Regions from separate parts of the Paenibacillus sp. MT86 genome, predicted to be linked through region 3. Evidence: a T-box and tRNA genes for the amino acid it is inferred to sense, from the RefSeq annotation. Region 3 holds a T-box; the other regions hold tRNA genes.
The links. The T-box of region 3 lies ahead of leuS (leucine--tRNA ligase). A T-box ahead of a tRNA ligase gene usually reads a tRNA of that ligase, here a tRNA-Leu.
Positions count from the first base shown of each region.

Region 1: it has a tRNA-Leu gene. The T-box ahead of leuS (leucine--tRNA ligase) is inferred to sense a tRNA for this amino acid. The anticodon was not compared.
Region 2: it has a tRNA-Leu gene. The T-box ahead of leuS (leucine--tRNA ligase) is inferred to sense a tRNA for this amino acid. The anticodon was not compared.

Region 1 covers NZ_CM179499.1:5,010,126-5,014,298, forward strand. The annotation lists gene AC3RCL_RS22520 (methyl-accepting chemotaxis protein) at 1-43, shown strand, start outside; gene AC3RCL_RS22525 (divergent polysaccharide deacetylase family protein) at 216-1,097, opposite strand; tRNA gene AC3RCL_RS22530 (tRNA-Leu) at 1,425-1,508, opposite strand; gene AC3RCL_RS22535 (YhjD family protein) at 1,687-2,106, shown strand; gene AC3RCL_RS22540 (carboxymuconolactone decarboxylase family protein) at 2,188-2,517, opposite strand; gene AC3RCL_RS22545 (hypothetical protein) at 2,587-2,805, opposite strand; gene AC3RCL_RS22550 (hypothetical protein) at 2,924-3,253, opposite strand; gene AC3RCL_RS22555 (xanthine phosphoribosyltransferase) at 3,465-4,034, opposite strand.
Region 2 covers NZ_CM179499.1:5,771,997-5,776,169, forward strand. The annotation lists gene AC3RCL_RS26075 (PepSY-associated TM helix domain-containing protein) at 1-152, shown strand, start outside; gene AC3RCL_RS26080 (FixH family protein) at 193-669, shown strand; gene AC3RCL_RS26085 (thiol-disulfide oxidoreductase DCC family protein) at 681-1,106, opposite strand; gene AC3RCL_RS26090 (hypothetical protein) at 1,192-1,467, opposite strand; gene AC3RCL_RS26095 (zinc ribbon domain-containing protein) at 1,557-1,799, opposite strand; gene AC3RCL_RS26100 (organic hydroperoxide resistance protein) at 1,931-2,350, opposite strand; tRNA gene AC3RCL_RS26105 (tRNA-Leu) at 2,537-2,619, opposite strand; gene AC3RCL_RS26110 (stalk domain-containing protein) at 2,822-4,153, opposite strand.
Region 3 covers NZ_CM179499.1:2,042,145-2,046,317, forward strand. The annotation lists gene AC3RCL_RS08790 (Gfo/Idh/MocA family protein) at 1-208, shown strand, start outside; gene AC3RCL_RS08795 (AraC family transcriptional regulator) at 293-1,174, shown strand; T-box leader at 1,215-1,475, shown strand; gene leuS (leucine--tRNA ligase) at 1,565-4,006, shown strand; gene comER (late competence protein ComER) at 3,987-4,173, opposite strand, start outside.

The sequences.
Region 1 (4,173 bases), 3.0 Mb from region 3:
GCTGGTAGGTCAATTCAAACTCACCGATGCCCGCATCCGATAATATAGCGCAACATATAAACAGCCTTCCAAGCATGAGACTCGGAATCACCGGGACTCTTGCGCTGAAGGCCGTTCGTTTTATATTCATACCCGGTCTCGGCTGATCTTAACGTTTGGACCTTCCACCGGTATCGTCACTCGATGCCGGACCTGTTTCTGTGCTCAAGGAAGATCTAATACGAGCGCAGCGGATCAGGCCGCCAGCTTGAGTGCTCCCTGACGAGATCGCTGATCCCGACGAACTCCACCTTTTTTTGCAGTTCCGGGATCGTGCCTTTCAGCGCCTCTGCCGTCCGGATTCCATATACGCCAACATGGCCGATTGCAATGCAGGAAGTTCTCTCTTCCGCATGCTGCGCCGCGGTCTGCAGCTGCTTGCTCACATGCTGAACGGTATGAACGTCATCCAGGAAGATATCGTTGGCGATGGACGGCATTCCCTTCTTCGCTGCCAGTTTGCCGACCACGCTGTAGTAATTCGTTTTGCTGTCGACGAAGAACAGCCCCCTCTCCCTACAAACGTCGAGCACGATGGACATGACCCGTTCATCCCCGGTAACCTTGGAGCCCATGTGATTATTAATCCCAACGGCATAAGGAACCGAATCGATTGCCTCCTCCATGCGTTTACGAATTTCCTCATCGGTGAGCGAACTTAAGATAGCACCCGGTCCAAGCCAGGAAGACCGGCCCTGCTTAGGCTCCATGGGCATATGAATAATGACGTCATGCCCTTGCTGGTGCGCGGCCTCGGCATCTTTCTTGCTCGTCGGCAAAAACGGCATCACGGCCACCGTGATTTTGACAGGCAGATTGAGCATTTCCTCGGTCCCTTTCTGATCATTGCCAAAATCATCGATAATGACGGCCAGCTTATTCGGCTTCTTTTCCTGGCCGGATCTGCTGTGATCGGATTCTTCGTGCATTTTTCGAGTATCATGGTTGAACGAATCAGGAGCATTGACCACCCCCGCCCCGTACCCGATCTGTGCTCCGTTCGAGATCCCCCATACCAAACACAGCAAGATAATCGATTGTCTATATCTTTTCCGCATTGTTACGCCCCTTTCCACTCATCATCATGATAGCCTTACCTAACCGTATTGTTTGAGAAAAGCTATTCAAATATGTAATTACAGGCATAAATGTTAATCAGGAATCCTCCGCTTCCGCAATCACCTGCAGCGCATTTCCGACGGATTGCAGAAGATTGCCGGCCACCGTAAGATCGTTGGCTCTCCTATTCGTTTCGTGCCGCGGAGGTCAGCGGTAATTTCGGGCTGTGCCGCATTGGCTATCGATTGCATCGAACAGTCCCATAGAATTCCAAAGCAAAAAAGCTCGTAAACTGCAAGAACAGTTTACGAGCTTTCTCATTAAGATGCGGTCGAGAGGACTCGAACCTCCACGGGGGTAAGCCCACACGGACCTGAACCGTGCGCGTCTGCCAATTCCGCCACGACCGCATGTATGTTGTCCACCTTCGAGCCAAGCTCTTATCAGCGGCGACAAGATATATAATATCACGCTAAATAAATCGAGTCAACACTTTTTTTGAACTTGATTAAAAACCTTGTTTTCGGTTAAAATAAGAACATAAGTTCTCATTCAATATCCATTTTCTATATAAAGGCGGTGATGTTGATGGCCATTCAGGCTGTTACAACGGAAGAACGGGCGTTGATCAAGAGTTACCTGCTGCTGATGTTCATTCATAAGGTGTTTGAACGGGATTGCCGGATCATTCAGGAGAGCGGGGTATTCAAAACCCCTCAATTGTACGTAGAGGTTGTAGGAAACGGCGCCAAACGTGCTGCAGTGCTTCTTCGCGAGGTGAAGCAGGAATTCACCAAGCGGGCGATCAAGGTATATGACATCGGGCAAAGCAAGGACGGGATTCAGGCACGATATGCTTGCCGGGGGTACATTGGGTCGATGAACATTCTATGGCCATCCTTCCGTGAGGAGATGATGGATCGCATGCGAGCGTATCTCGGACTGGTTCCGCCTGAGAGCGATTCCTCCGAGCAAGCCCATCCTCCTGCCGCTGCTTTCGCGCGCTAACATCGCCGTTCCTTAAACGAAAGAATAACCGCCTCCCCGGCTGTACAAGCGCTGTGGGGGGCGGTTATTTTCTATCACAGATCAATGAAGGTTATGCTGCACGCGGGTCAGTCCCTGCGAGAGAGCATGTCCCGCGCTGGCGGCAGACGCCACGGCTACGGCCTCCATGATCTGAGCATCCGAGGCTCCCTTGGCACGGGCTTCCTCCATATGGTAGAAGGTACACAGCTCATTGTTGGCAAACAATCCGATCCCAAGCGCGATCAGCTGCTTCGTTCTCGCATCCAGCTCGCCATCCTGAAAGCAAACGCCGGTGAACTGATGATACGCTTCTGCCATGTCCGGCATGCTCTGCTTCAAATTCTGAATTTCATTCTTGTATGCCGAGACCTTGTCATTGGACATTTCCATAACCAAAAGCACCTCTTCCCGAAAAAATAGTTCCGAGGTTAAGTTGTCCGACGAATTCGAGATCTATGCTTATTCTTCGACCGGGCTGACTCTTGGCTCTTTTTTGAGCTGGTAGCTGTAGCGCCGATCCAGTTTAACGACCCGCCGGTTTCTGCGGCGGATGATAACCTGCTCCGGGTCCCAGGCTACGACGAACCCTATAATATCATTGGTCTCCAGCCCATCCCGCACAACCCGGACCAGTTCGCCGGAGATCCGCAGCTCATCGAGTCTTTCATCGCTGATCATCGCCATGCCTCCTTCATCACTTACTGTGCAAAAAAAGACCTAAATGAAATCATTTAGGTCTTTTGAATGCGTTGCGATATCGACAAACATCCCGATTAAGAGATGTTCTATATACCCATTAACGCTGAGCCGGCTCGATGCTGTCATTCTTCTCGTACCAATAATCCAGCACGGTGGAAGACATGACGCGCTTCTCGATATATTCGACCTGCTGAGGCGTAAACTGTTCCTTCCATTCGAAGGAAACCTCCTCGCACAATCCGGCAATCGTCAGCAGTTCTGACCAGGCAACATAGCGTTTGTACCAGAAGAACTGAGGATGTTCAATCATATAGGGATATAGATCATCAAACTCCGTATGTTTACAATCCAAAGCACGTTCAAAATGTACCTTCGCTTCATTCAGCTTCTCAATCAAAAACGGCTCGGTTACAGGTTGTTTCCCCATGTTGCTGCCTCCTCTCTCTTGCCTACCTCTTTATTATAAGCGAAAATCACGGAGGCGAAAAGATTTAGTTGAGATTTTAGGCGGAAATCCCATTATCATTCACTTCAAATTACCATTTTTTCTCTTCGTTTAGACTAGGGTACAACCGTTCATGACCTAAGACCCGGCCCGTGACAATCGGTCCAAGACAAGCCTAAGGAGACCTTAAGTTTTAGCTGAACGAAATCTTCCCACCCTCAAGCGACGATATGGTGACAAGCGATTCCACGTGAACATGCTGTTCGCGCAGCGTTCTCGCCCCGGCTTGGAAACTCTTTTCGATCACAACGCCAAGCCCGATTAATTCCGCCCCGGCCCGATCAATGATTTTGATCAGCCCTCTCGCGGCGTCTCCGTTTGCAATAATGTCATCGATGAAGAGCACTTTATCGCCCTCGCCGATAAACTGGCGCGACACCATGATATCCGTGACAATGCCTTTGGTGAAAGACGGCACCCGCTCGCACAAGGCGTCTGGATCGGCGAGCAGCGTTTTTTTGCGCCGGGCGAATACCATGGGGACTCCCAATTCAAGCGCTGCGGCAAAGGCAACCGATATGCCGGAGGATTCCAGCGTAACGACCTTGGTCACGCCGCTCTCTTTAAATCTCGCCGCAAATTCCCGGCCCATGTCCATAATCAATGCCGGATCAACCTGATGCGTCAGCAGGGCATCCAGCTTCAGCACCTGATCCGACAACACGACGCCTTCTTTAACAATCCGCTCCTTTAACCAATCCATCCCAAAGACCTCCCATGATTCCTTTGTCGTAAAAGTAACATATTCCTCCCTGTACGGCAAGTACAAACGGATGCTCCGTCATTTAACTTGCTAGTTCCCGTCATAATTCCTGACATAGCTTTCCGCTTGCTTGGCGCTA
Region 2 (4,173 bases), 3.3 Mb from region 3:
CGGGCGCCAAGAACATGAGGCTGTTCCTGCTGGTGCTTATCTCTTTGGGGATTCTGTTCCCGCTTGTGGGCTTGTCTCTCATCATCGTGTGGATCATCGATTCTGTCATCGTGCGGAAGATACCGGCGATCAAGGCTTTCCTGAACGCCTGATTCGCTTAGGACTTAATCAAAAATAAGGGGTGGCGGTTTCATGATCGTGAAAGGCCGTATTATTATAACCGTACTGCTATCGGTTCTGCTGCTGAGCGCTTGTTCGGCCAGTCCCGAGGCAGCCGACCGGTATGTAAAAGAAATTCCGCTGATGGCCGAGGTGAACATTCCGGATGTATTATCCGTCCAACAGCCGGAGACCATCGAGATTATCCTTACCCAAGACGGCAAAAGAGTGCCCGGTGCGGATTTTGTCCACTACGAGCTGTGGAGTCATGACGGTTCCCTTCGGGATCCCATGACGGATGCGGTCGAGGTGGGAGATGGCGTGTATACGGTGACCAAAACCTTCGATAAAGAGGGGCTGTATTTCATCAAGCTGCACAGCGGCAACAACGGCTCCATCATCATTCCCCAGAAACCGTTCGCCGTCGGCAAACTGTCCGAGGCCGAGCTTGCCTACCTGGAGGCGGGAACTCCGACATTCCAAGAAGGCACGGCAGAGCATCATCATTAAAACAAGCGGAATCAGGATAAAAACCGGCGCCGAATGTCCGGCGTCGGCACCATGCACTCACTGGATTGCCCGAACCACCGGTAACGGTTCTTCGCCACCCAGCGGTACACCAGGTTCCGTAAGAAAGGGGGTATCAGGATCAGGACATACGACAGCGGCCAAGGAAAACGAAGACGCCGCGCAATCCGAAGAGCTCCCGTCGATCTGGTGTAATATCTCCCCTGTTCAATCAGCACCATCGTCTCCGGCGAATCTCCATCGAGCCCTACCTGCCTCAACAGCTCCTGACCGATCTCGGATTGCAGCGAAGCGAACCGGAAAGCACCCGCGGGATCTCGCTTGATAATGAATTGGGTCAGCCCCTGGCACATATGGCACACGCCATCAATCAGCACAATTGCATATTCCTCATGATTTTCGGTTGCACGATCCTTCATATTTTCTTCGCTCCCTTCACGCCATAAAAAAAGAAAAAACGCAGGAGCCCTCTCCTACGCTTGATCAAGTACGCTTATTGGTTTATTACTCAGCAGCTTTGTTCAGCCACTCGCCGTCTCTCATCTGCTGGTCGAATTCGTTCGAGAATTTCTCCATGCATTTGCATATGAAATCCTTACGACAAACCGGGCAAGGTACTTTCCCAAGTCGGCTAAGCGCAGTCAGTTTCCATTCCGGGAAGCGGTTATAGAATACGCGAATATCCGTTCCGTCAGCCGTGTGGATAATGAATTCGTAAAGCCCTTCCTTTTCATTGCTTCCAGCTGTGGTCACATTTGCAATCTGCGGTCTGTATGGCATGTTCATCACCCGTTTATTTTATTTAAATTCCTTATGACTGGTTTGTACTTTCTGGTACTTAGTCATATTAAAGAATTTTAGGGGTGATGTCAACCGAAGAACACATCCAGGATCGAGCCCAGCTGCCCCCTCTTTTTACCTTCCAATATATCCGGGTTGAAGACTTCCACATATCCGCAGTTCGTGCAGGAAACAAATAGGAAATGATTGTGCTGAATATCAAACATTTTGCTCAAGCCTGCCCCGGACATCGAGACCTCTTTCGTCTGGCAGTGGTTCCCTCCGCATTTGCTGCATACAAACCGTTCCTCTATCATTTGTTCTATTCGCATTCCAAGCGCCCCTTTCAATGCATAGCTTTAACTGAAGTACGGCGTATCATGTAAAAAGTTTCATATCGAGCGACTTTAGCCGACAAAAAAGGATGACCCCCATTTTAGAGAGCCATCCGAATCCTCCATCGTCAGCTTACGCTTAACTCCACGTCGATGTTGCCCCGGGTTGCTTTGGAATACGGGCAAAACGCGTGCGCTTTCTTCGCGAGATCCTCCGCCTGGCTTCGTTCGATGCCGGGCATTTCGATCTTCAGCTTCACGGCCAGCTTAAAGCCGTCAGCGCCTTCGTCTTTTCCGATCGACACCTGGGAGTGGATCACGACATCCTTCAGCTCGACGCCCTCCTTGCGGGCGATGTTGGCCAGGGCGCTTTCATAGCAGGCGCCATAACCGGCCGCGAACAGCTGCTCCGGATTGGTTCCGGCTCCGCCCGGACCTCCGAGCTCTTTCGGCATGCTTAATTTGTGGTTGAGAACGCCATCGGTAGATTCAACGGAGCCTTCCCGCCCTCCGACGACTTTAACATCTGCTGTGTATAATGGTTTCATGCTCGTTCATCTCCTTCATGCCCTATTATGTCTCTACATGTACTCTTTAAACTTTCAGGGCAATTTGAAACGATAAATAAGGCATTTCACCATAGCTGCAGCATGATCCCGGCACGCGAAGAACATAACAAAAAAAGCCGCTTATCAAAGGGAATTCCACTTGATAAACAGCTTCTTTATGAAGTATGCGGTAGAGAGGACTCGAACCTCCACGGGTATACACCCACTACCCCCTCAAGATAGCGTGTCTGCCATTCCACCACTACCGCATTGATTTATAAGGTTTTATTTAAGGTTGACCACTTACTTTTCAGAACACTTGTCTAAATTATATAGTGGCTCTCATACTATGTAAAGTGGTCACGGAAAATTATGAAGATAGTGTGTTACTGAACTATATACATAAAAAGAACCACCCTAAGTCATAATTAATGAGTTAGGATAGTTCTTAACATTAAAGGGACTGACTTATCACTTCTTTACATATCTTACACTTGTAACATAACTTGGTTTATCGAACGTACCACTGTTATACATGGACAATAAGATGTTGCTGTCAGCACTTTCAAATGTGGCATTTAGAGTCAACTCCTTTGACCTAATAGCCATTTCGTTCATTCCCTTTTTATCATTACCATAGACCTGTTTGTAGGCGTTAATTGTGATGCTATCTACCTTCCAAGTAGTACTGCTCGGCATTTCACCATTGTTGTATACATCACTTAAATCTATAATTTGACCTGCAAACACGCCATATGGTATATCGAAGTCAGAAGTACTATCTGTTAAAAACAAAACCTCACTCAATCCATTTGAATCAAAAGTATAACGAACTTTTCCTTTTTCACCTAAATCAAATTTATGAGTGTAAATGAGTTGATTATTACCGTTATCTAATTTATTTGTTAAAGCAGGTTTATCGCTCCTAGTTGCTTTGAGTTGTGATTCACTCATCCCCCATGATAGATTGAAATTTTTATCTTGGGTCGGAACAAAGTTAGAACTATTGCATGTTTGAACTATCGGAATTGATTCAAAGTAAGTTACAATATCAGTTTGATTTTCATATTTTGCATAACTTAATGCAGTTGAGCCACCAACACTACAATGAGGATTAGCACCAGCATCAACTAATAACTTTACTATGTCAAGATTCCCCACATAAACTGCACTAGAGAGCAGTCCCTGATGATTCTTAACATCTGCGCCTTTTGAAATCAGAAGTTCTACAGCCCCAATATTTTCACCAAAAATTGCACTACTTAAAGGAACTACACCTGAGAACCATTTCACATTTGGATTAGCACCTTTATCAAGAACTTCTCTCAACTTCACTAAATCCCCGTTGCCTATAGCATCATAAAGTTGAACTGATAAACTCGAAAGAATATCAATATGCATATTTGGGTCAATTCCATTTAATTTCGCTCCACCTGCTTCTGTAACAAATCGTAGAGGTACAAACACAGTTCCCTCAACTATTTTAGGCGCAACAGATAATGTGATGGTTTTTCCATTTACAGTTGACTTTTTATCACCAATCTTTAACTGAATATTTAGTCCATCTTTTTGTCCTGTAACAGTGTTCGTCTTAGGATTCCAACCAACGCTCAAACCCAAACCTTCAAATATTGCTCTAAAAGGGACAAGTGTAGTTCCATTTTCAATCACTGGCGGCTTATTAAAGGTCAGATTTCTGTCATCAATCGATACTGTAATCTGACCTTCCGCAAATACGTTTGTTGGAAAAACAATCAAGATAGCCAAGAGTGAGAATACCAATAATGATTTTACAAATCTCATTTTAGTTCTTCCTTCCTATG
Region 3 (4,173 bases):
AAGGCATCCGCAGGGGGATCATCTGTACTTGGTTAACGGTGAAGGAGAGTTTCATATGGAACTCCAGGGGAAAGTGGGCTATCCGTTTTTCGGGGAGCTTATCCTGGACTGCCTGGAACGCACGGAACATGCCATGTCCCAGGAGCATGCCTTCAAGGCCGGAGAATTGTGCGTGATTGCCCAAAATGAAGCCGTGCGTATTCCCTAAAATCATTTATAATAGAGAAAACCCCGTTACGTTGAGGGTTGGGGGTTAGACGACTCCAAAATCGCTAAAGGGGCGATTCTCTAAATGACCTCATCTGTCGATATGATGCCAGGCTTTGACCGCATGCAGCTTCAAGCGCCGTTCGATCTGACCTACTACAATGAACAGCCGCTGTCGGGAGGGCGGTTTCACTCGCATGCTTTTTATGAAATTTATTATTTCCATGAGGGACGCTGCACGTATTTGATCGGCGATTCCGTGTTCACCCTGAAACCGGGGGATCTGCTCCTGATGAACGGGCTTACGCTGCACTGTCCGAACGTTGAACCCGATTCCAGATATGTCAGGAGCATTTTGCATTTTGATCCGGCCTGGGTCTGCAGGGGGCTTTCGGAGACGGCCAAATCGATATTGCTGGACCCCTTCGAAACGCTGCGGAATCATCGCATGACGCTGACGGGGGAGAACCGGGAAGAATTCGAAGGGATGCTGGCCGATATACACCGCCTGTCGTCCTCCACGGCCGGCTTTCGCCAGGAGCGGATGACCCTTCGAATCCAGGAGATGATGTACGTCATCGCCGATTGGTGCCAGGCCGCCGTGCAGGATCACGACTCGATCTCGGAGAAGGAGCGGCATGTCCAGCATGTCGTCTCGTTTGTCGAGGAAAATTATATGCTGGATTTGACGCTGGAGGGAATCGCCCGCGACATGCATATCACGAAACACTACTTATCCTCCTTATTCAAGGAAGTGACCGGAACGACGGTGTTCAAATATGTGTATCACCGGCGGATCAACCAGGCCAAAATCATGCTTAGGCTCCACCCCCATCTGAGCATAACGGAGATCAGCCAGGCGTCCGGTTTCAAGCATTTGGCCCATTTCAGCCGGATGTTCAAGGCCATGGTCGGGACCACGCCGGAACATTACCGCAGAAGCGGAGAAGAGCTTTCGTTGACTTGACCGCGCTTTTTGGGTATAATAGCCACATTAAAACGGTAATATGAACGCGATGATGAGGATCAATCGTTCCAATTTCGATCATGCAGAGAGCCGGTGTCTGGTGAAAACCGGTTGACGATAGGGATGAACTCGCCTCGGAGCAATGGTGTTAACCCGGCCGTCGGAGGGCTGTATTCCGGCAGAATCGGCCGATGAAGCATCGTCGTCTTATCCGCGATAAGGATGCAAAGGGAGCGAAAGGCAAAGCATGCCTTTGGCTAACTAGGGTGGTACCACGGGAATCAAACCTCTCGTCCCTAGCGATCAACGCTATGGATGATGAGGTTTTTTTGTTTTTTTGGGCAATGGCGCAGGCCTTGCCTCTCGACTGTGAAGGAGGAGCAATGAAGTATGACGGACAATCAACCAACCGGCCACGGCTACCAGCCGCAGGCCATCGAACCGAAGTGGCAGCAATACTGGGATGAGAACAAAACCTTTAAAACGGAAGATTCCTCGTCCAAACCGAAATTTTACGCGCTGGATATGTTTCCGTACCCATCGGGCGCAGGCCTGCACGTAGGTCACCCGGAGGGATACACGGCAACGGACATCGTGTCCCGCTACAAGCGGATGCGCGGATACAACGTGCTTCATCCGATGGGATGGGACGCCTTCGGCCTGCCGGCAGAGCAGTATGCGATGGACACGGGCAAACATCCTCGGGAGTTCACCGTGCAGAATATCGATACGTTCCGCCGCCAGATCAAATCCCTCGGGTTCTCGTATGACTGGGACCGCGAGATCAGCACCACCGATCCGGAATATTACAAATGGACGCAGTGGATCTTTATCCAGCTCTATAAACGCGGCTTGGCCTATGTGGCCGAGGTTCCGGTGAACTGGTGCGAAGCGCTCGGCACCGTGCTGGCGAACGAGGAGGTCATCGACGGCAAGAGCGAACGCGGAGGCCATCCGGTCGTACGCAAGCCGATGCGCCAATGGATCCTGCGCATTACCGAATATGCGGATCGCCTGCTGGAGGATCTGGACGAGCTGGACTGGAGCGAAAGCTTGAAGGATATGCAGCGCAACTGGATCGGCAAATCCACGGGCGCCGAGGTCCGTTTTGACATCGAAGGGTATGATGGTCATCTGGAGGTGTTCACCACTCGTCCGGATACGCTGTTCGGGGCAAGCTACTGCGTCCTGGCACCGGAGCATGACCTCGTGGACAAAATTGCGACAGCCGATCAGCGCGAAGCGGTGAAGGCTTATCAGGATCAGGCAGCACGTAAAAGCGACCTGGAGCGGACGGATCTGGCCAAGGATAAAACCGGCGTATTCACGGGCGCGTATGCCGTCAATCCGGTAAACGGCGCCAAGGTACCGATCTGGATCGCGGATTACGTGCTTGCCGGCTACGGCACCGGTGCCATTATGGCGGTTCCGGGACATGACAGCCGGGACTGGGAGTTTGCGAAGCAATTCGGTCTTCCGATCATTGAAGTCGTTCAAGGCGGAAACGTCGAGGAGGAAGCATATACCGGCACCGGCGCGCACGTGAATTCCGGCTTCCTGAACGGGCTGGATAATGAAGAGGCTATTCAGGCGATGAATGAATGGCTGGAGAAAGAGGGCAAGGGCAAGAAGAAGGTAACCTACCGTCTGCGCGACTGGCTGTTCAGCCGTCAACGCTATTGGGGCGAGCCGATTCCGATTCTGCATCTGGAAGACGGAACGATGAAGACCGTGCCGGAAGATCAGCTTCCATTGCTTCTGCCGGATGTAGACCAGATTAAACCGTCCGGAACCGGCGAATCGCCGCTGGCCAACGTGACGGAGTGGGTGGAGACGGTTGATCCCGAAACGGGCATGAAAGCCCGCCGCGAAACCAATACGATGCCGCAATGGGCCGGCAGCTGCTGGTACTACCTGCGTTACATCGATCCGGATAACCATAACGAACTGTGCTCCAAGGAGAAACAGAAGGAATGGCTGCCTGTTGACCTGTACATCGGCGGCGTGGAGCATGCTGTGCTGCACTTGCTGTATGCGCGCTTCTGGCACAAAGTATTGTATGACCTGGGCGTCGTCGATACGAAGGAGCCTTTCCAGAAGCTGGTCAATCAGGGCATGATCCTGGGGAACAACAATGAGAAAATGAGTAAATCCCGCGGCAACGTCATCAATCCGGACGATATCGTGAACGAGTATGGCGCTGACACGCTGCGCGTATACGAAATGTTCATGGGGCCGCTGGAAGCGACGAAGCCATGGAACACCAACGGCGTTGAAGGAACGCACCGCTTCCTTTCCCGCGTATGGCGTCTGTTCATCGGAGACGACGGTCAATTGAATCCTAAAATCGTGGATGGCGAGGGTACGGACGAATTCAAACGCACGCTGCACAAAACGATTAAGAAAGTGACCGACGACTTTGAGCATCTGCGCTTTAACACAGCGATCAGCCAGTTGATGATATTCATCAACGAGGGGTACAAGAGCGAAGTGCTTCCTCGCAAGGCGATGGAGAACTTCGTCCAACTGCTTTCCCCGCTTGCCCCTCACCTGGCTGAAGAGCTGTGGAGCCGTTTAGGCTACACGGAGAGCGTAACTTACGTGCCATGGCCTGAGTTTGACGAGGCTTGGACCGTAGAGGCAGAAGTCGAGATCGTGGTGCAAGTCAACGGCAAAATCGTGGAACGCGCCAAAATCGCGAAAGACATGGACCAAGAAGCCATGCAACAACATAGCCTCTCCCTTCCAAATGTCAAGCAGGCGCTGGAAGGCAAGAGTATTCGCAAAATCATTGCCGTACCGGGTAAACTGGTCAATATCGTGGCCGGTTAATCGTAAAACCGAAGGCAGCATCCAGTTTGGCCAAATCCTCCTCATACTTGTCGTGTGTGGTTTGGATCAATTGGTAGAACAACCCGTTCAGGTTCGATTCCAGCAGTGCCAGAGCCTGGGCCGTGATGCCTCCGGGAACCGCCACCCGCTTTTGCAGCTCTTCGGGG